Regions from separate parts of the Bacillus sp. BSL6 genome, predicted to be linked through region 1. Evidence: riboswitches for the same ligand, from Rfam matches in the RefSeq annotation. Region 1 holds a riboswitch; each other region holds the start of a gene.

Region 1 (5,793 bases):
TCTACATCTGATGTTGGATCTGCTTCTGCAAATCCAAGTTGCTGGGCTTCTTTTAACACGTCGTTATATGCTCTCCCTTCATCTGACATTTTCGTCAAAATAAAATTTGTCGTTCCATTTACAATTCCCATTACTTTCGTAATAAGATCTGAAGAAAGTCCTTCTACGATACTTCTTAAAATCGGAATTCCTCCGGCTACACTTGCTTCATAAAACAAATCTGCTTTATTATCTTTTGCTACCGCTAATAGTTCCGCCCCATGTAACGCCATTAAATCTTTATTAGCAGTCACAACATGCTTCCCGCTTTGTAAAGCTTGTAAAATATATGATTTTGCATCATCAATGCCACCCATTACTTCGATGACAACGTCAATATTTGGATTATCTAAAATTTCATGTGCATCTTGTGTTAATAGAGTAGAAGGTACCTCTACTTCTCTCTCTTTTTCAATATTTTGTACTAGTACTTTCGTTACTTTCACAGGACAACCTACTTGGTGTATAAGCCGCTCTTGATGATCTGTAATGATACGAACTACACCGCTACCAACTGTCCCAAGACCTAATAAGCCAACTTGAATTTCTTTCATAATACTGTCCACCCCTCAAAAATTGTGTTTAGATGAAATTATATGAGTAAAAAATCTGAAAAACAATGTTTTTCGAACATTCGGAAAAATATAAGTTAATCTTTACAAAGAAAACGTTGCCACGTGCGACACAATCTTTTTTTATAATACATAAGGGGTTTCTTGATACACGTAATAATTCAGCCAATTAGAGAATAATAGATTCCCATGGCTCCTCCACCGTACAAGCGGCTTCTCATTTGGATTATTATGTTTAAAATAGTTTTTCGGCACATCAATATTTAACCCTTTGTCACGATCTCGTTCGTATTCTTGCTTTAACGTATCACAACTATATTCACTATGACCGAGCGCAAACACTTGTCTTCCTTCTTGCCCAATAACAAGATGAACGCCCGCTTCCTCAGAGTTGGCTAATAACGTTAACTCCTTCACTTCTCTAATGTCACTCTCTCGTACTTCCGTATGACGAGAATGCGGGGCAAAAAATAACTCATCAAACCCTTGTAACAATTTCACATGTTGCTCACGAACTTCATGTTCAAATACACCAAACATTTTTTCCTTAAGAGGATACTTTTGAACGCCATAATGATGATACAAACCAGCCTGTGCCCCCCAGCAAATATGAAGCGTAGATGTTACATTCGTTTTTGAATACTCCATAATACGTTTAAGCTCTTCCCAATAATCTACCTCTTCAAAAGAAAGGGTTTCAACTGGTGCTCCTGTAATAATGAGTCCATCAAATTTCTCATTCTCAATATCACGGAATGTTTTATAGAAACTCATTAAATGTTCCTGTGCGACATTACGAGACAAATGCGATTCCATATGAAGTAAATGAACATCTAATTGCAACGGTGTATTTCCAATTAAACGAAGTAATTGCGCTTCTGTTTCTTGCTTTGTAGGCATTAAATTTAATATAGCAATTTTCAATGCCCGGATATCTTGTGTTTCTGCTCGCTCTTTTGTCATTACAAAAATATTTTCCTCCTGCAACACTTTGCGAGCTGGCAAATCTTTATCAATTATGATCGGCATGTTGTTTGCCTCCGACTAGCGCTGCTTCTAAATCTGCAATAATATCCGAAACATCTTCTATACCAACTGATAAACGAATTAAATCTGATGTGACGCCAGCTAAGCGCTGATCTTCGGCACTTAATTGTCTATGCGTTGTACTAGCAGGATGTATAACGCAAGTTCGCGCATCAGCCACATGCGTTACGAGAGTTGCTAGTTTTACATTTGCGATAAATTCTTTTGCTGCTTCTAATCCTCCCTTAATGCCGAATGTTAAAACACCACTAGCACCTTTTTTCAAATACTTTTGTGCTAACGAGTAATTTTCATTACTATTTAATCCCGGATAGTTCACCCATTCAATACGTTCATGATCAGCAAGCCATTTAGCAACTGCAAGAGCATTTTCACTATGACGCTCCATTCGTAAATGCAATGTTTCTAAGCCGATATTGCTAATATACGCATTAAATGGGCTCATACAATTTCCGTAGTCTCTTAATAATTGAACACGTGCCTTCACAATATAAGCTGCTGCACCAAAATTTTGAACGTAACTTACGCCGTGATAACTTGGATCCGGTTCAACTAGTTCAGGATATTTCCCGTTTGTCCAATCGAAGTTCCCTCCGTCAATTACAATGCCACCTAACGAACTTGCATGCCCATCAATATATTTCGTCGTAGAATGAACGATAATATTTGCTCCATGTTCAAATGCTTGGCATAAATAAGGAGTTGCTAATGTATTATCCACGATAAAAGGTACTTCCAACTCTTTCGCTGCATCTGAAAGTTCTTTGAAATTTAAAACATTCATCGCCGGATTTCCTAGCGATTCTGCATAAACGAGTTTCGTCTTATCATTAGCAAGGGCCACAATTTCATCAGCAGTTAAATTCGGATTAAAGAATGTAACATCGATACCAAGTTTACGCAAACTCACTCCAAATAAATTAAACGTCCCGCCATAAACTGTGGAAGAACAAAGCAAGTGGTCTCCGCTACTACAAATATTTAAAACAGCAAGCATAATAGCAGCTTGCCCAGAAGCCGTTGCAACAGCTCCTACGCCACCCTCTAAATCTGCTAGCTTTTGCTCAAATGCAGCTAAAGTAGGATTTCCAATACGCGTGTAGATATATCCTTCTGCCTCTAAATTAAATAATGCTGCTAAATCATCCGAAGTATCATATTTATAAGTTGTACTTTGATAAAGCGGTAAAACACGCGGTTCTCCATTCTTTGGCGTATAGCCACCTTGCACACAAATCGTTCCTTTCCCCCATGATTCTCCCATTTCTCATTCTCCTTTCTTTTATACAAAATAAAAAACTGCCCCTTTCCTGAAAACAAGAAAGGAGCAGTTTGAAAACACGCTCTAAAGGCTCTTTCTTATCTTTCAGGATTACTACCTGCAGGATTTGGCACAATTCCGTTATACGGCTGTTGCCAAGGTTTCATCGGGCCTGTCCCTCCACCTTTTCTTGATAAGACTATGCAATTACCGTTGATTTTATAGCAATAATTTCCTAATGTCAATTAGTTTTTCTGAATGTTCTAAATTAAATACAAAGAACTTAATGTACATAACAAAAGAAATATATTCTATATCCATTTGAAAAAGACCTTTTAAAACCTCCGCTTAATTTACTATTACCAATGCTTGGGGCAGCTACTATCGGAAATGCATTTCCACTTCCAAAACATAACGAAACTACAAATTAAAAAAATAGGCAATGTGGACAAAAGTTCCACTGCCTATTCTCATTACACATGTTGCTTCAATAATGCATATAACTCCTCAAAATTATGCACTTCATATGTCGGTATAATCCCACTATCATTTAATTTCCTTTCTGGATTAAACCAACAAGTATCAATTCCCGCTACATATCCACCTTTCATATCAGCGCTTAACGAATCCCCAATAATGAGCCCTTCTTCAGGCACAAAGTTAGGAATCCTTTCAAAAACATAATCAAAATACTCTTTCATCGGCTTTTGATAACCTGTATCTTCAGAAACGAAAATATCTTGAAACAAGGCATGTAACCCTGCATTACGTAATCGTTTATCTTGCGTCTTAGAAATACCGTTTGTCACTATATATAAATCGTACTCACTTTGAATTTGATTTATAAATTGTAAAGCACCTTCCATGAGCTGATTTCCTTCTTCTAAGTAACTGCGATAATTATTTTCGAATAATATCCCATCTACTTCTTCCCCGTATTCTTTAAACAAAATTGAAAATCGTGTATTTACAACTTCATCACGATTTATTTCACCTTCTTCAAAAGCAGTCCAAAGACTTTTATTAATTTTTTTATATTGCGCTTCAATCTCGCTAGTTAGAGACATCCCTTTCTCTTCAAAAAGCATACGTAATGCCGATTTTTCTGCCTTTTGAAAATCCAACAATGTATCATCTACATCGAATAATAATGTTTTATATTTTTTCATAAGCCCTTCACACTCTCTTTTCTACAAAAACAAATTTACGTAAATCGTATCATTCTTTCTTGTAAAAATAATAGGAGATATCTCATACTAAACATGAGGTGAAAACATGAAAGTCAGCAGAAATAGCGAAGAAATCTCTCATTACATACAAACTTACAATTTCCATACTCTTTTTTCTTTTGATATCTTACCGTATGCTGAACTACATTCCTTTCAGAAGAGAGAAAAGATATGTAATGAAGGGGTCGATGTTCCTTATCTTTATTACTTAATTTCTGGGAAAGCAAAAATATATATGAGTCACAAAAACGGAAAGGTCTCCTTGATTAACTTTATTCAGGCACCTTCGTTCATTGGGGAATTAGGATTAATTGGCGTAGAATCTGTTACGAAAACGGTGGAAGTAATTGAAGATTGTATATGCTTAGCGCTTCCTCTTAAAGATTGTCAGCATCTTTTGTTACAAGATGCTACCTTTCTACAGAAACTATGCAAATTTATCGGTGAGAAAACCATTACCCGAACAGAAAGTTATGCTAAAAATAATAGTTATCCGTTCGAAAATCGATTAGCGGCGTTTATTCTATTAACAGAACAAAATAACAGTTATATAGAAAAACATACTGAGGTTTCGGAATACTTAAATGTTAGCTACCGTCACCTTTTATATGTATTAAACCAATTTTGCCAACAAAATTACTTAAAGAAAGATGGAAGAACCTATTACATACAAGATCGAATTCAGTTAGAAAAACTAGCTGACGAACTTAAAATATAAAAAAGTAGCATTAACGTTTATCTGTTAATGCTACTTTTTTGAGTGACGATTCTATTTTCAATTAAAATTTACTTGCTACTTTAGCTGCTTCTTCAAGACCAGCTGCAATGATTTCTTCTGCTTTATCTGGGAATTGGTTATGTCCTTCAATAACTACTGTTTCCATGTTTGTTGCGCCGAAGAAGCCCATCATGCTTGCTACATATTTAACAGCCATTTCTACTTCTGCTGCTGGACCTTCAGAATATACACCGCCGCGCGCGTTTAATAATGCAATCTTCTTATCTCCAATTAGACCAACTGGACCTTCTGGCGTATATTTAAATGTTTTACCAGCTCGGTTTAAATAATCAATATATGTGTGTAATACTGCTGGAATCGTTAAGTTCCATAATGGGAAACCGAAAACGACTTTATCAGCTTCTAGGAATTGATTTAAATACTTATCAGCAACTGCTACTGCTTTTGCTTCCTCTTCAGTTAAATCAAACCCTTTACCAGCTTTGAATGTACCATTAATCATATCTACGCCTACATATGGTAATTCTTCTTTATATAAATCAAGTTCTACTACTGTATCGTTTGGATGCGCTTCTTTGTAACTTGCTAAAAACGCTTCATATAATTTTACACTAACTGCTTGTTCCGCTGGACGGTTGTTTGCTTTTACGAATAAAACTTTTGTCATTATGTTTTCCTCCTAGTACTAACTCTTCTGTTGTTATATGCTTTCAAAAAAGGTATCCCTTGTAATTGTTGTTTTGTTGCTTACAAACATATTTTATCTTTATATAAAGACAATTTCGTCCTCACATAGACGTATTTTTCCATAAAAAAAGTCCACCTTCTAAAGGCGAACTAGGTCTTACGACTTTCGTCTTATACAATTCCATTTTTCACTGCATATAATGCTGCTTGCGTACGATC
Region 2 (5,793 bases), on a different contig from region 1:
CTTTCTTATTCATTGCTCCGTTAATAGCAAGGCGTGCATGTTGATTTTTTAATGTTTCATTTTTTTGATTGAGTCGTAAAAATTGAATGCCAACTTCAGCGCGTTCTTTGAAGTTTGGATCGCCCTTATATTTATCAACAAACTCCGCAGTTAAAGCAACGCGATCAATTTGTCCTGAATCATATAAATTAACTTCTGTAGACTTATCTTTAACGACATTGAAGTTGATTTCTTCTAATTTCACCGTTTTAGCATCCCAATAGTTAGGATTCTTCTTCAGTTGGAAGCTTTGCTCGTGTTTCCAGTTATCTAATGTGAAGGCACCGTTGTAAATTAAATGATTTGTTTCTAAACCGTATTTATCGCCTTGAGACTTTAAGTACTCTTCATTAATTGGTAAGAATGTTGAGAATGTCGTTAAACTTAAGAAGTAGGGAACAGGACGATCTAGTTGTACTTCTAATGTTTTGTCATCAATAGCTTTGACCCCTAGTTGATCAATCGGCAATTGTTTTTGGTTTATTTGTTTCGCATTCTTTATATCGAAGAATAAGAATGCATATTCAGCTGCTGTATCAGGGTTTACGGCACGTTGCCAAGCGAAGACAAAGTCTTTTGCTGTAACAGGAGTACCGTTTGACCATTTTGAATCACGCAGATGGAATGTATATTTCGTTTTATCGGGACTAACGTCAACCGACTCAGCGACACCAGGAATCGGTTTATTATCTTCTCCCATTGCATATAACCCTTCAAAAACATTACGCATTACGTTCATGGATTCCCCATCCGTTGCTTTTGCAACATCCATTGTTGGAATTTCTGAAGCAAATGATAAGTTAATTGCCTGTTTATCAGGTGCTTTATCATTTGCTTTCGCTCCGCTTGCGTTATCTTTATTTCCCCCGCAAGCAGTTAGTAATAGACTTGCCCCTAAAACAGATGCAACAACAGGTACAACTTTTTTCTTCATTGTTCGTTCCTCCCTAAATGTGTTGTTCGTAACGTCATAATGTCCATGTCTTGAAGTGTATTTATAGAAGAAGAGAAAACCTATTATAAATATGTATATGTAGGTAATCAGGTGTTCTATATGTATATACATGTTGAACTATAATTTATCATTATATGCTTCGACGTAGTAGACGTTATATTATGATGGTGAAATATTTCGTTTCTTTGATTATTTAGAATATTAACACTGGAGAGAACTATATGTCAATAATAAAAAGTTGAGCATTAATTTTTTAAAATAATATATTAAAAAAGCGGATTTCCTCTTATTGAGAATCCGCTTTTAATACATTTTTTCAATAAAATAATTACTGTAGATAGAAAAACATCGATTCAGCTTGCCTTTTATCCCGCATTAACGGGCAGTAAGACCCTCACCTCAAAATTTAGCGGAAGCAAAGAAGTTAGGTGGGAGATCAACTGCCCGTAAAAGCCCGATTGGTTGGGGCTGATTAAAGTTTCACTTTATTTTTCAATTTGTGCCCATTTGAAGTTTAATTGACCTGCAAAGTCTACTTGCACAATTCCTTTCACATAAGAACGTTCTAAATAAGATTCGCCTTTTTGGTAAAGGGGAGCGATAACAGAGTCTTTAAATAATATTTTTTCAGATGCTAGTAATGCTTCCCAGCGAGCTTTTTCATCACCAGCTAAAGTCGTTTTCACTTTTTCAATTGTTTCATCGAATTCCTTATTAGAGTAATGATCTAAGTTGTAAGGGTTATTCGTTGTAAACAATTCAAGGAATGTAATTGGGTCAGCAAAGTCAGGGCTCCAGCCATCAATACCGATTTCATAGTCACCTTTTAATAAAAGTGAAACTTGTTGTTTACGTGGTTGTGGTTTCACATTTACTGTTAATCCATCTAAATTCTTTTCTAGTTGTCCTTTTAAGAACTCACCAGTTTTCTTATCAAGGTCAGCATCACTTGTTAATAATTCTAATGTTATCTTTTCAGAACCAAGCTCTTGTTTCGCCTTTTTCCATAACTCTTGTGCAGATTTTGTATCAACTTTGGTTAAATCCCCGTTTATAGTACGGAAGTCTTTTCCATCAGGCCCTTTTGCAAAGTTTTTTGGAACGAGACCAAAGGTTGGTGTAGAGCCATCATTTAATAACGTATTTACAAAGGATTTTCGATCAATTGTTTGATCGATTGCTTGGCGTGCAGACACGTTTTGTAGTACTTTGTTTTGTTGGTTCATACGTAAAAATTGTACGCCTACGTTCGGGCGTTCTTTAAAGTTCGCATCTTTTTTATATTTATCAACGAAGTCGGATGTTAATTTTATACGGTCTAATTGTTTTGATTCGAATAGGTTTACTTCTGTTGATTTTTCTTTTACGACGTTAAAATTGATTTCCTCTAGTTTGACAGTATCTTTATCCCAATAGGTAGGGTTTTTCTTGAATTTAAAGCTTTGTTCATGCTTCCAATCGCTTAGTGTAAAAGCGCCGTTGTACAAGATTGTATTGTCTTCTAAAGCGTACTTATCACCTTGTTTTTTAAAGAATTCCTCGTTAATTGGTAGAAATGTTGGGAACGCTGTTAAGCTAATAAAATATGGAACAGGGCGTTCTAATTCTACCTCAAATGTATGGTCATCAACTGCTTTTACACCAAGTTGGTCGGCTGGAAGTTCTTTGTTGTTAATTTTTGTTGCATTTTTAATATCAAAGAATAGAAATGCATATTCAGAGGCTGTTGCTGGATCGACAGCTCTTTGCCAAGCGAAGACAAAATCTTTCGCTGTAACAGGAGTACCGTTTGACCATTTTGAATCTCGCAGGTGGAATGTGTATTTCGTTTTATCACCACTTACTTCATGAGATTTTGCAACACCAGGGACAGGTTTATTACCTTCACCAAGGTTATACAAACCTTCAAATACGTTTCTCATTACTTGACCAGAATCAGTATCTGTAGCACGAGCTGTATCCATTGTTCGTATTTCAGTAGGTGAAGATAAGTTTAAAACTTGTTTACTAGGCGCCTCGTCTTTTGCATTTGCTCCGCTTGCTTCGTTTTTATAACTACCGCAACCAGTTAATAAAATACTTACTCCTACAACTGATGCAATACCGGGTACAAACTTCTTTTTCATTTGATTTTCCTCCTAAATAATTAAGTTTGGATGATGATGAGGGAAATGAAAAATAAAAAATCCCTCTTTTCGTATTGAGAAAGAGGGATTTTTACGTACAAGTTATGCACCCGTATATAAACGAAGTCCCTCATTCTATCTTTCAAGCTATAAAGCTTGCAGGAAGTGGCACAGTATTCAAAAATGAACCTGCTGCCGAGGTTTCAAAGGGCCAGTCCCTCCACCTCTCTTGATACAATGAGTAAACGAATAAACTTTATTAATTTTTGTGTTTCTTTGATAATTCAAAATCTTACACCTTGGATGATGAAGTGTCAACTGAATGAAATATAGTTTAAATTTTCAGTTTTCTTAAATGAAAAACCACTGCATATGGCAGTGGTTTTTCTACTAGAAGTTAAAGTTATCTGGATCTGGACCAACGCGACGATCTTCATTTAAAGCTTGAATTGCTTTCATATCATCAGCACTTAATTCAAAGTCGAAGATGTTTGCATTTTCAATAATACGATGTTCTTTAATTGATTTAGGAATTGTTACAACTTCGTTTTGTAAATCCCAGCGTAAAATAATTTGCGCAGTTGATTTATTATATTTTGTCGCAATTTCTTGCAACGTTGGATTATCTAGTAGTTGTCCTTGCATTAACGGTGACCAAGCTTCAAGCTGGATATTATGTTCTTTACAGAAAGCGTGCAACTCTTCTTGTGCTAGACGTGGGTGGTATTCCACTTGATTGACCATTGGCTTAATTTCAGCAATTTCAAATACGTCTTGTAAGTGGTGAATATGGAAATTACTCACCCCAATTGCACGAACACGGCCGTCTTTATAAAGTTTTTCTAACGCTTTCCATGATTCAGTATATTTCCCTTTTACAGGCCAATGTACTAAATATAAATCTAAATACTCTAGTCCTAATTTTTCTAATGTAGTTTCAAATGCTTGAAGTGTTGTTTCATACCCTTGATCGCTATTCCATACTTTTGATGTAATAAATAATTCTTCACGTGAAACACCTGATTCACGGATTGCTTGGCCAACGCCTTCTTCATTTTGATAAATTGCTGCAGTATCTATACTGCGGTAGCCATTTTTAATTGCTGCTTTCACAGACTCGATTACTTCTGAACCATCTTCTACTTTAAAAACACCTAAGCCGAACCAAGGCATTTTTACACCGTTATGTAATGTTGTATAGTCTTTTAAACTTGTTAAACTCATATTATTTCCCCCTAGCTTTTTTGTTTGTCGCTTCTACTGCTTTTTGAATTGCCTCTGAAAAATTATATTCATATAAAGCTTTGAGACCTTCAGCTGTGGAACCACCTGGCGTTGTTACTTGTTCACGGAGGTTAGCTGGATCTTGTGTTTGTTCAAGCATAGAAGCAGAGCCAGAAATCATTTGAATGACAAGGTGTTTTGCGGTTGCTTCATCGACTCCATAACTTTTTGTTGCTTCAATTAAACTTTCAGCAAAGTAATAAAGGAAGGCTGGTGCACTTCCAGTAACTGCAGTAAGTTGATGAACTTCTTCCTCGGTACAAAGTTGCGAAGTACCAATGCCCCCTAAAAGCAATTGCAGGGTTTCTTGATCAGTCTCGTTTACGAATTGTCCCATCGTGTATAAGGAGATAGACTTACCAATTTCAGCAGCTGTATTTGGCATAATCCAAGCAACAGGCGTTCCTTTAGGAAGTCTTTCTTCTAAATAAGATGGGCCGATGCCGGCAGCTACCGTTACGACAAGTTGATTCGATAGTAACGGAGATAACTCTGCTAATAATTCTTCATGTGCAGAAGGCGGCATTGCTAAAACAATCGTATCAACAGATGTAACATGATGCTTCCAATCTGTGGTAGTAGACACATTATATCGCGCTCGTAATTGATCTAGCTTTTCTACGTTACTTCGGTTAGAAACGATAATCTCTTCGATGTATTCTTTGCTTGTTTTAAGTAATCCGGAAAATATAGCTTCTGCCATACGACCAGCACCAATAAATAGAATTCGATGTTTAGTTAGCATATCCTCTATTCCTTTCTAGTGGAGATATGTTATAAAAAACGATACCATTTTTAAGAGAATTTTGTAAAAAGAAAAGGCTTATTGTAGATGGAATAGATAATGAAAAGTAGGGAATTAATGGTGAAAGGGAGAGTGATTCCTTATACTGGTGATAGGGAATTTATTACACATCTGGGGAGAGATGATTATGATTAGAAGTCCGCTCTTTTTACTCATTACTAGTATTATTTGTGTATTGGTTGGATTGTATATTCAATCGAGCTATATTGAAATCTTTGCATCGGTCATGGGAATTATTAATGTTTGGCTATTAGCAAGAGAAAAAGTATCCAACTTTTTATTCGGTATGATTACCGTTGCGGTATTTCTGTATATTTTTATTACACAAGGTTTATATGCAATGGCAGTATTGGCAGGTTTTCAATTTATATTTAATGTATATGGTTGGTATCATTGGATTGCACGTAGTGGGGAGGAAGAGGTAAAAGCAACAGTTCGTTTAGATTTGAAAGGTTGTATTTTTTATATAATCTTTATTTTAGTTGCATGGATTGGTTGGGGGTATTATCAAGTCCATTACTTAGAATCAACAAGTCCATATTTAGACGCTTTAAATGCTGTACTAGGATTAGTAGCTCAATTTA
Region 3 (5,793 bases), on a different contig from region 1:
AAAAACAATAATAAAGACTGTATTTACCATTCTCTCCTCCTAACAAAATGATTATGTTTTTAAACTTGGTGAATTCTCAGGTTGGAGGTATGTTTCATTGTTACTGGTTAAAAACAAGGGCCGGAATTCCGGCTCCTTTTCTATCCCGCAACATAAAGGTTTACTTTATCTCTCCGTCTCAAAAAACTCAATCCATTCCCCATCAGGACCCGCGAAGAATATGTAACGTGTTCCATCCGGTAATGTTTCGATTTCTTCTCCTAGTAAGAAGGTTACTGCATGTTTCTTTAGTCTTTCAATTTCATCTTCTAATGAATCCACTTTAAAGCAAATGTGATGTACTTTTCCTTCTGCCGGAAGGGAAGAGTTGTAGCCTTCAATTAATTCGAGTATCGTCTCTTTTGATTCTTCCACACCTAAAAAAGCGAGTTTTAAGTCTGGATTCGGGTGCCCCATACGTTTAATGAGCTGTAAGCCAACTACTTTTTCATAAAAAGTAATAGATGTTTCTAAGTCTGCAACCATAAGTCCAACGTGTTCGATTCTTCTAACTGGCATGTAGATTCCTTCTTTCTGAAAATTATATACAATATGTTATTGAAAATTAAGAAAATAAGCAAGATAAAAACCTTACAAATTTTAGCGTGTTATATGGTATAGTGAGAAAGTATGTTTGGGGAGAAGGAAGGAGATTATACGATGAATACACCTACTCAAACTCCTTCATTATCGGAAACGATGAAAGAGTGGCATTATGCATTAGCATATGAAATTAAACATTGGAAAACGATAGGTGGTAGTAAAATTTCTATCATGAACGGTCGTTTTTTATATACAGATTATGAAAGTACAGTATATGTATTTCAGCTTATTTCGGAAGTAAGCTTGCCTGAAGGTTCACCGATTCGAATTGAGTTCGATGGTGAGGAAGCGACAGGGGAAGTATTATCTGTACATGGATTAGAAATAGAACTGAAATTAAATGATTATATACAAGGTGAAATACGAGAAGCTGTTTTATACAGTGAACCGTGGCAGCTTTTAGAGCAACTGCAAGAGAGGTTGAAGGAAGCGCGTAAAGATAAGCTAAAACGTAATCGTATAAAGCGTCTTGTTGATGGGACGAGCAGTCCAAAGCATATTGAGAAGATGAAAAATCCGAAAAATGAATTGGCGTATCGCTCGTTTTATAATCCGACAACGTACGTATGGGGACCGCCTGGAACAGGGAAGTCTTACAATTTATCACGTATTATTTCGGCTCATTATCAAAAAGGGAAATCAGTACTTGTGTTAGCTCATAGTAATGCGGCAGTAGACGTATTAATGAGTGAAGTAACGAAGCAAATTGAAAAGAAAAAGAAATGGACGCCTGGTGAAATTGTTCGTTACGGTTATAGTCAACACGAACATATACGAAATCATGAAACGTTACTTGCGTCGAAGTTGGTTGAAACGACGAACGGGTCTTGGGGTGAGGAGAGACTCTATTTAGAAGAGACACGACAAGATCTTCGTGAAAAGATTTTATCGTATAAAGCAACATCTGCTGATAAGAAGCGTATGCAGGAGATTGAAAGTGATCTTCGAAAACAGAGAGCGAAAATTAAAGAAGTAGAAAAAGAATACATTGAAAATGCGAAAGTAATCGGCGCAACTTTATCGAAATGTGCCATTGATTCACTTATTTATGAGCGTACATTTGATTTAGTTGTCGTAGATGAAGTGAGTATGGCGTTCGTTCCCCAAATTGCATTAGCTGCTTCACTTGGAAAACGTATCGTCGTTTGTGGTGACTTTTTACAGTTACCTCCAATTGCGATGGCCAACCATGAACTCGTTCGAAAATGGCTTGGCGAAGATATGTTTTACCATGCTGGGATTGTTGAGTCTGTTAATAAATCAGAAGCACATCCGAACCTGTTTATGTTGCAAGAACAAAGACGTATGCATGCGGATATATCTAAGTTTACAAACTCATTTATTTATAAAAATAGAGTATACGACCATCCGTCTGTTTCAGAACGTAAAGAACTTGCGCAATTGCAGCCGTTCGCAAATGAAGCAAATGTTTTATTTGATACGAGCCAAATGGGAGCTTTTTCGTTAAAAGACGCTGCTTCAGGATCTCGTTTCAACATTATGTCTGGTTTAGTAGCAATGCAAATGATGTTAATCGGACTGTTAGATGGTGTGCAATCCATTGGTGTTGTGACGCCTTACAGAGCGCAGTCTCGCTTTTTATCAACGTGTATTAGAGAAATGTTACAGAGAACGAAATATCAAAACATACCTGTTTTAGCAGCGACAGTTCATAAGTTCCAAGGATCTGAAAGAGATATGATGATTTTTGATACAGTAGATAGTTATCCGCAAGAACGACCTGGCGTATTATTCTTTGACCATAAAAACCATCGCCTCGTCAACGTTGCAGTGACGAGAGCGAGAGGGAAGTTCATTCAATTATCAGATTGCCATTATATGCGTAAAAATCTTTCGAGAAAACAAGCGTTGTCACAATTAACAGCTCATATAGAACGTCACGGAGATGTGTATGATCGCACGACATCAAGACAATTGTGGGAACGAAAAATATCGAAACGATTACGCTGGTTTATGGAAATGAATCTTGAGGAAACGAAAGGGCTATTAAAAGATATTTTAGCAGCAAAACGAAAAATTATTATTTCGCTTCCAAGTACAAAACAAGTGGATAAGCGAGTATGGCAAGCGTTAATGCGTACAAATGCACAGATAACAGTGTATAGTGACGGACCAGTTCCACTGAAAAATGTAAAGTTACAAAGACAAAATAAAGCTTTCCCGTTTATCGTAATTGATGATGAAATCTTCTGGGCAGGCGCACCGCTCACATCTCAAATGATATTTGAAGGGAGTACGGAATTTCCGTACGTATGTGCAAGACTGCAAGCACCTGAGACAATTGGTGTATTAAAAGGATTTTTAGATATTCGGTAAATTCGGATAGGAATTCCTTGACTTTTATTTGAAATGAACTTAGAATGAATGTAATTTAATATAATTTTATGAAAATTCTTATCACGAGAGGTGGAGGGACTGGCCCTATGATACCTCGGCAGCGGATTCGTTATGAATACTGTGCCAATTCCAGCAAGGTAACTTGAAAGATAAGAAAGAAGCTCATTTTGACTGTATATACAGAAGCCTCTTTCTATCTTTTAGAAAGAGGCTTTTTTACGTGAAAATAAAAGGAGGAAGAAAAATGGGAGCGACAGGAGTAGCGTCACAAAGAAAAACAATTGAAGAGAGTATCGAAAGAAATAAGGAAAAGTACATAGAAACAAGTCATGATATTCATGCGAATCCGGAGATCGGTAACCAAGAGTTTTATGCATCTAGAACGTTAAGTTTATTACTAGGTAGTGCAGGATTTCAGTTGCAGCACAATATAGCTGGACATGAAACGGGATTTATTGCGCGAAAAAGCTCTGGAAAACAAGGACCAGCAATCGCATTTTTAGCGGAGTACGACGCTTTACCAGGACTTGGTCATGCGTGTGGTCACAATTTAATCGGCACCATTAGCGTTGCGGCAGCGATCGCATTATCAGAAACGCTTGAAGAAATTGGCGGGGAGGTTGTCGTGTTCGGAACACCAGCTGAAGAAGGAGGACCGAACGGTAGCGCAAAATCGAGTTATGTAAAGGCAGGCTTATTTAAAAATATTGATGCAGCGCTTATGATTCATCCGAGTGGAAAGACAGCAACAACGAGTCCTTCACTAGCAGTCGATCCACTTGATTTTCATTTTTACGGAAAAACAGCTCATGCTGCAGCTTCACCTGAAGAAGGAATTAACGCATTAGATGCGGTGATTCAGCTGTACAACAGTATTAACGCACTTCGACAACAACTTCCGTCAGATGTGAGAATTCATGGCGTGATTACAGAAGGAGGAAAAGCACCTAACATTATTCCTGACTACGCTGCAGCAAGGTTCTTCATTCGTGCAGCAACGCGAAAAAGATGTGCGGAAGTAACAGAAAAAGTAAAAAATATCGCACAAGGGGCAGCACTAGCAACAGGTACAAAAGTAAAAATCCATCAATTCCAAAATGAAATCGATGAACTACTCGTAACAAAAACATATAACGACATCGTAGCGGAAGAACTAGAATTACTCGGGGAAGACGTAAATCGTAAAGAAAGATTTGGTATTGGTTCAACCGATGTAGGAAACGTTAGCCAAGTTGTACCGACAATCCACCCGTACATTAAAATCGGCCCAGATGATTTAATTGCACATACGAATGAATTTAGAGAAGCGGCACGTTCAGAATTAGGGGATAAAGCATTAATTACATCCGCAAAAGCATTAGCAAATACGGCGTATCGATTAATTACGGAAGAAGGGTTGTTAGAGAAGGTGAAGGAGGAGTTTAGAGAGGCGCAGAGAAATCAGGGATAGGTGATTGAAAGGAGTGGATGATCCACTCCTTTTTCTTTTTTGGAAAGCTGGTGCCTATCACTTTATTAGAACGACAATTTCTCCTCAAACTCACTCTTTAAAACAATTAAAGGAGACGATAAGCCGAATTGCATTAAAGAGTCTAAAAATGCAGCGAGAGAATCCATCGAATCGCTCATGACCTTCATCATATAATTAAATTCCCCGCTAATTCGATATAAATCTGTTACTTCAGGAGCGGCATTACAATATTGGATAAAATCAGAGCATTGGCTCGTTTTAAACATGATGAATGCTTGAATGTTTTTATTAATTTTAGAAGGCTCAAATTTCGTTCGGTAAGCCGCTATAACGCCTTGATCTTCAAGTTTATTCATACGCTCCTTTACAGCAGGCTGCGTCATGGATATAATTCTTCCTATTTCTGAAACAGAAATTCTCGCATTTTCATACAACAAGTTCATTATTTTATGGTCGATTTCATCTAGTTTTACTGCATTTTGCATTGTGTAGCCTCCTTATTTTATTTTTTTAAGTGAATCACAAACTATAACTATAATATCATAAGTGAACGAACTAAATTACCTATAAATCTATATTTAAAATAATTGGTTTTTACATAAAAATATAAGTGTAGGTTTTTATCAAACGTAAATTTAGGAAGGATGGAAAAAATGAAGAATCTTGATGGGAAAGTAGCGTTAGTAACAGGAGCGAGTCGAGGAATTGGTCACGCGATTGCGATGAGATTGGCAAACGACGGTGCATTAGTTGCGATTCACTACGGCCGAAATAAGTCAGCTGCAGATGAAACAATTTGTGAGATTGAATCTAATGGAGGAAAGGCGTTCTTAATTGAAGCAGATCTCAAATCAATTGATGGTGTCAAAAAGCTAGTAGAACAATTAAAGAATGAATTACAAATAAGAGTTGGTACATTAGAGATTGATATTTTAGTAAACAATGCAGGGATAGGTACACAAGGGACGATTGAAAATACGACAGAAGAAGTTTTTGATGAAATTATGGCCGTAAATATTAAGGCGCCATTCTTTTTAATTCAGCAAACATTACCGTTACTACGAGCAGAAGGGCGCATTATTAACATTTCATCAGCTGAAGTAAGACTTGGTTTTACAGGGTCCATTGCATACGGCTTAAGTAAAGGTGCATTAAATACGATGACACTTCCTCTAGCTAAACATCTTGGAGAAAGAGGTATAACAGTGAATACAATTATGCCTGGATATACGAAGACAGATATAAATGCGAAATTGCTAGATAATCCAGAAATACGAAATTTTGCTACGAATTCATCTGTGTTTGGTCGAATAGGGCAAGTT
Region 4 (5,793 bases), on a different contig from region 1:
TTAGTTATCGTCTTTCTATATCAACTGAATTTCTTGTCTTCTATATACTGGATTATTTTTATACAAGGGGCTATCTTCTTCAACTCTGTTCAACATATTATTTTGTTTTTTATTTATCGTTCCTATAATCCTGGCGTAATATCCGCAGTTTTCATTGTTATCTTTTCTATTTTCTTTTTTTCATCCCAAAAACACTTAATTCATAAAAAGCAATTCGTAATTACACTCGTGTTCAGCTTATTTTCTTATCCCATTATCATTTGGATTACCTTACTACTCGCTAGCCGCTTTCAGTAATAAAAAAAGACCAGGAAAACTCCCGGTCTATTACTCTACTTAACAAACATTGGATTCTATATTATACAGAATTGGAAGGTACAGAATTAGGGTTTGTTTTGTTTGTTAAGTAGATTATATGTTGAACGAACTAACAGCGGAGGGGTTCCTTCTGTTAGTCCATTAAACCCAATCATTATTTTACGATTTTTTCAAGCTCATCAAGTGAAAGATTTACTGAAATGGAACCATCATTTGTTTCTTTCTTAATTGCATCTATCACTTCTTTTGAATGATATAGTTCAATTACTTTTTTCAGTGTTGGATCATCTTTATCTTTCGTACGAGCTGCGAAAATATTAATATATGGCTTCGCATTTTCATTCTTTGGATCTTCTAAGAAAATTGGATCCTTCGCTGGATCTAATCCAGCTTGACCAGCAACACCGTTATTAATAACTGAAGCTGCTACATCTTTTAATACACGAGGTGTTTGCTGTGCGATAACCGGTGTAATTTTTAACTTCTTCGGATTTTCAGCAATGCCACTTGGATCTCCAAATAGACCAAAGTCTTTTTTAAGCTTTAATAACCCAGCTGCATCAAGAAGTTTTAATGCACGTGCTTGGTTCGTTGGATCATTTGGAATCGCAATTTCTGAACCATCTGGAATTTCATTTGCTTTCTTATGTTTTTCAGAGTATAAACCCATTGGTGCAATTTGCGTTGTACCAACAGCTGTAATATCTAGCTTATGCTCCTTTTTAAATTGCTCTAAGAATGCAATATGCTGGAATGAATTTAATTCAATATCTCCATCAGCTAACGCTTTATTTGGCGTTGTGTAATCAGAGAACTCAACCAGTTTAACTTTAATTCCTTCTTTTTCAGCTTTTTCCTTTACAATTTCCCAAGCGTTTCCATCCGTTCCAGTTACACCAATGCGAACTGTTTTCTCTTTTATTCCTGCATCCGAGCAGCCACTTAACGCCGAAATTCCTACAATTGCTGATAATGCAAATGCTAAAATCTTCTTCATTCTCTTTTCCCCCTCTTCCTTTTTATGATCTGCGTAAAAAGACTTTCGCAAAGTAGTTTCCTAAGTTTTGAGCTAATTGTACGAGAATTATAAGTAAAACGACCGTTACGAACATAACTGATGTATCAAAACGTTGATAACCATATGTCATTGCTAAATCACCAAGACCGCCACCACCGACAAGCCCAGCAACTGCAGAAAATTCAATTAAACCAACTGTCATAAATGTAACACCTAAAATTAATGGTGCTAACGCTTCTGGTACAAGGATTTCAAAAACAATTCTAATTGGTGAAGCACCCATCGCTTGCGCTGCTTCAATTACCCCTTTCGGAACAGAAACAAGATTTGTTTCAACCATTCTAGCGATACCAATTGATGCAACTAACGTCATTGGAAAAATTGCTGCTGCTGTTCCAATTGTCGTTCCGATAACACTTCTTGTTAACGGGCTTAAAGCTACTAAGAAGATAATGAATGGAATCGGACGAATTGTATTAATAATGATATTAAGAATAGAAAAGACCCATTTATTTTCTAAAAAGTTTCCTTTTCTCGTTACATATAAAAGTAAACCTAGAGGTATACCAAGAATTGTAGCGAATATAAGGGTTACAATTACCATTAAGAGGGTATCCCCCGTCGCATCTAGTATGCGCGGCCAAAATATACTCCAATCAACTCGCATGAGCTTCTACCTCCTTCAGCTGCACTTGCAGTCTTAGATGTTGTAATGCTTTTTGAATTTCCCTCTGTTCACCTTGCAATTCTACAAGAAGATTTCCAAATAGCACATTTTGAAGTTCAATAATATTTCCGTACAGTACATTTACATCCACATTATAGTTTTTTGCGATATATGATAGTACCGGCTGTCCTGTTTCCTCACCAGTAAATGTTAGGCGATAAATCTGACCACCATTTTGAATTTTCGCTAAAACACTTTCCGGTAAATGATCATTAATAACAGAACGTACAAAGTTTTGAGTCGTCTTTGTTTTCGGTTGTGTGAAAACATCAAACAGTTTTCCTTCTTCAATAACTTTTCCTTTTTCCATTACAGCTACACGGTGACAAATTTCTTTCACGACATGCATTTCATGTGTAATAAGAAGAATTGTTAAATTGTATTCTCGATTTACTTTCTTTAATAAGTTTAGAATTTCTGTCGTTGTTTCTGGATCTAAAGCTGATGTTGCCTCATCACATATAAGAATATCTGGTGATGTTGCAAGTGCTCTAGCAATACCTACACGCTGCTTTTGTCCGCCTGATAGCTGCTCTGGGTAATTGTTTGCCTTATCTTCTAACCCTACAAACTTCAGCAATTCATTTACTCTTTCTTTTATCTCATTCTTTGGTACTTTTGCTAACCTTAATGGATAAGCAATATTCCCAAACACTGTTCTTGAATTAAATAAATTAAAGCTTTGAAAAATCATCCCGATTCTTTGTCTTAGCTTCCGTAATTCTTTCGTCGATAATGATGTAATCTCTTTATCATCTATTGAAATCGTTCCTGCCGTTGGTCTCTCTAACATGTTTACTAGGCGTAATAATGTACTCTTTCCAGCGCCACTAAAACCAATAATGCCAAAAATTTCGCCTTTCTCAACTGATAACGTTACATCCTCCACCGCATGAACAGATTGCCCACCTGATTCATATACTTTACTTACATTATTAAAAGAAATCATTTTTTCCCCTCCTATATGCTGTAAAAACTTGAAGTAGAGCTCTCGAGGTAAAATAAAAAGTGCTCTCCTTCTTATCAAACATAAAGATAAGAAGGAGAGCACTTATATGTACTCGTTCACATCTTCTCATCTTCCAAGCCCTTATAGGCTTGCTGGAGTTAGCACGGTATTAAAAAACCCGTTGCTGAGGTATCGTAGGGCCAGTCCCTCCACCTCTCTGGATAAGAATGTATCGATTTAATTGTCGTTTAATTAATTCTCATTATAGAACTCAGAATAATAAGAGTCAATACATTTTTTAGAAAAATATTAATTATTTCTTTATTAAAATTTTCAGATGAAAATTTTAATAGAAAATAGTAACCTTTAAAGTTATGTAAACTTCTCCTCTTGCATATTTTTTAAAAGGATAATCTTCTCTACTAATTGAATACCATTATTTGAATATGAAATCGGAGGAAGATAAATATATGAAAACAGCTCTTTTACTCGTTGATATTCAAAATGATTATTTTCCACATGGAAAGATGGAATTGCGTAATCCAGCAGAAGCAAGCGCATATGCTAGTCAGCTACTACAGCTCTTTAGAAAGAAAAACGAACCCATTTTTCATATCCAACATGTAGCAATAAAAGAGGACGCTACTTTTTTCCTACCCAATACAGAAGGTGTACATATTCATGAAAGCGTACGCCCACTTAAAGAAGAAACCGTTATACTCAAACATTATCCAAATAGTTTTCGCGAAACCGATCTTCTAGAGCAATTACAACGTTTAAAGATTGAGCACCTCGTCATATGCGGGATGATGACTCATATGTGTATTGATGCTACCGTAAGGGCTGCCTTTGATTTCGGCTTGCAATGTACTGTTATACATGATGCTTGTGCGACAAAAGATCTTTCTTTTAAGAATGCTACGATACCAGCTGTTTATATTCATAATACAATTTTAGCTAGTTTAAATGGCGTATATGCAAATGTAATGAGTACAGAGGAGTTTTTAGCTACAAAAAAACACTCTCTTCAGTGAGCAAAACCGAAAAGAGTGTTTCTTGTCAAACCATAGATTTTCTTTCAAATTGTATTATACAGGAAATCCTTAAAATGAATACAAAAAAATGTGACTAATAAGTCAACTTTTCTCATTGTTTTATTTCTATTTACATGTTTATCCCGATATGAATAGGTTTTAGCTAGTTCCACTTACCAAATAGTAATATATGGTAAGTGTTTTTTAATGCAAATTAACTAATTTCTCCTATTATTTATCTGTTTGTTTTTGTTTCTTTTTCAAATACTCCGCACGCAATTTTTCAATTTGCTGCTTTTTATCAAATTTGACAGGCGTCTGTTTTTCATGAAACTTCGCGACAGCTACCTGACCTTTGTAATCCAATTGATATTTTCCCACTTTGTTCACCTACTTTTCTTGTCTTTAAAGAGAATCTATTCAGCAAATATAAATATACCTCATTTTGCTGAAGTAAACCTTATTACTTTATTAGTTTTTCTACTGATTACTATGTTAATCCACATATAAAAAATTTTTCAAAAAAAGAGATCTTCGCAGACTGCGAAGATCTCTTCTACTATTTCTTATAAAGTTTCAGAAGTAGTTTTTGCTTGCATGTGAAGCGCTAAGTAGTCAGGACCACCAGCTTTAGAGTCTGTACCAGACATGTTAAAGCCACCGAATGGTTGGTATCCTACGATTGCACCAGTACATCCACGGTTGAAGTATAAGTTACCTACGTGGAAGTCTTCACGTGCTTTTTCAATATGATCACGGTTGTTAGAGATAACTGCTCCTGTTAAACCGTATTCTGTATTGTTTGCAATTGCAAGTGCATGGTCAAAGTCTTTTGCTTTACAGAATGCTACTACTGGTCCGAAGATTTCTTCTTTCATTAGGCGAGCATCTTCTGCAACGTCAGCAACGATTGTTGGTTGGATGAACCAGCCTTTAGAATCGTCTCCTTCGCCACCTGCTAAAATTCTACCTTCTTCTTTACCAATTGCAACATAGCTCATTACTTTATCGAATGCAGCTTGGTCATTAACAGGACCCATGTTTGTACCTAATACAGCTGGGTTAGCAACTTTTAATTCTTTCGTTAATTCAACAGCACGATTTAATACGTGATCGTATACATCTTCGTGGATTACTGCACGAGAACATGCAGAACATTTTTGTCCTGAGAATCCGAATGCTGATGCAACGATAGATTTAGCTGCTAATTCAAGATCTGCTTCTTTATCAACAACGATTGTATCTTTACCGCCCATTTCAGCGATAACGCGTTTTAACCAAATTTGGCCTGGGTTTACTTTCGCTGCGCGCTCATAAATACGGATACCTACATCACGAGATCCAGTGAAGCTAATGAAACGTGTACGAGGGTGATCTACTAAGTAGTCACCAACTTCAGAACCATTACCTGGTACGAAGTTTACTACGCCAGCTGGTAAGCCAGCTTCTTCTAATACTTCCATGAATTTCGCTGCTACTACAGGAGTTGTACTAGCTGGTTTTAGTAATACTGTGTTACCAGAAACTAAAGCAGCTGTTGTCATACCTGCCATAATTGCGAATGGGAAATTCCAAGGAGAAATGATAACACCTACTCCTAATGGAATGTAAGAGAAACGATTATATTCAATTGGACGGCTTTCTACTGGAATTCCGTCTTTTAATTTCAACATTTGACGACCATAATATTCCATAAAGTCGATTGCTTCTGCTGTATCAGCATCTGCCTCATTCCATGGTTTACCTG

The links. A riboswitch is a leader RNA that binds a small molecule or an ion and turns the genes downstream of it on or off. The one in region 1 is predicted to bind S-adenosylmethionine.
Region 2: another riboswitch for S-adenosylmethionine. It lies ahead of RCJ96_RS24790 (peptide ABC transporter substrate-binding protein); the one in region 1 lies ahead of RCJ96_RS20470 (bifunctional O-acetylhomoserine aminocarboxypropyltransferase/cysteine synthase).
Region 3: another riboswitch for S-adenosylmethionine. It lies ahead of RCJ96_RS17130 (M20 family metallopeptidase); the one in region 1 lies ahead of RCJ96_RS20470 (bifunctional O-acetylhomoserine aminocarboxypropyltransferase/cysteine synthase).
Region 4: another riboswitch for S-adenosylmethionine. It lies ahead of RCJ96_RS21810 (methionine ABC transporter ATP-binding protein); the one in region 1 lies ahead of RCJ96_RS20470 (bifunctional O-acetylhomoserine aminocarboxypropyltransferase/cysteine synthase).

What each region holds. Positions count from the first base shown of each region.
Region 1 covers NZ_JAVGCW010000006.1:271,980-277,772, forward strand. The annotation lists gene RCJ96_RS20460 (homoserine dehydrogenase) at 1-593, opposite strand, end outside; gene metA (homoserine O-acetyltransferase MetA) at 735-1,640, opposite strand; gene RCJ96_RS20470 (bifunctional O-acetylhomoserine aminocarboxypropyltransferase/cysteine synthase) at 1,624-2,922, opposite strand; SAM riboswitch class I at 3,015-3,119, opposite strand; gene RCJ96_RS20475 (YjjG family noncanonical pyrimidine nucleotidase) at 3,393-4,088, opposite strand; gene RCJ96_RS20480 (transcriptional regulator YeiL) at 4,195-4,866, shown strand; gene RCJ96_RS20485 (FMN-dependent NADH-azoreductase) at 4,928-5,554, opposite strand; gene RCJ96_RS20490 (response regulator) at 5,746-5,793, opposite strand, start outside.
Region 2 covers NZ_JAVGCW010000011.1:50,147-55,939, reverse strand. The annotation lists gene RCJ96_RS24795 (peptide ABC transporter substrate-binding protein) at 1-973, opposite strand, end outside; gene RCJ96_RS24790 (peptide ABC transporter substrate-binding protein) at 1,480-3,120, opposite strand; SAM riboswitch class I at 3,253-3,359, opposite strand; gene RCJ96_RS24785 (aldo/keto reductase) at 3,511-4,344, opposite strand; gene proC (pyrroline-5-carboxylate reductase) at 4,346-5,149, opposite strand; gene pnuC (nicotinamide riboside transporter PnuC) at 5,337-5,793, shown strand, end outside.
Region 3 covers NZ_JAVGCW010000005.1:70,648-76,440, reverse strand. The annotation lists gene RCJ96_RS17145 (hypothetical protein) at 1-30, opposite strand, end outside; gene RCJ96_RS17140 (VOC family protein) at 166-558, opposite strand; gene RCJ96_RS17135 (AAA domain-containing protein) at 670-2,979, shown strand; SAM riboswitch class I at 3,055-3,156, shown strand; gene RCJ96_RS17130 (M20 family metallopeptidase) at 3,245-4,450, shown strand; gene RCJ96_RS17125 (Lrp/AsnC family transcriptional regulator) at 4,516-4,956, opposite strand; gene RCJ96_RS17120 (SDR family oxidoreductase) at 5,125-5,793, shown strand, end outside.
Region 4 covers NZ_JAVGCW010000007.1:184,055-189,847, forward strand. The annotation lists gene RCJ96_RS21795 (HXXEE domain-containing protein) at 1-297, shown strand, start outside; gene RCJ96_RS21800 (MetQ/NlpA family ABC transporter substrate-binding protein) at 473-1,315, opposite strand; gene RCJ96_RS21805 (methionine ABC transporter permease) at 1,338-2,003, opposite strand; gene RCJ96_RS21810 (methionine ABC transporter ATP-binding protein) at 1,993-3,012, opposite strand; SAM riboswitch class I at 3,136-3,240, opposite strand; gene RCJ96_RS21815 (cysteine hydrolase family protein) at 3,483-4,046, shown strand; gene RCJ96_RS21820 (hypothetical protein) at 4,278-4,427, opposite strand; gene pruA (L-glutamate gamma-semialdehyde dehydrogenase) at 4,613-5,793, opposite strand, start outside.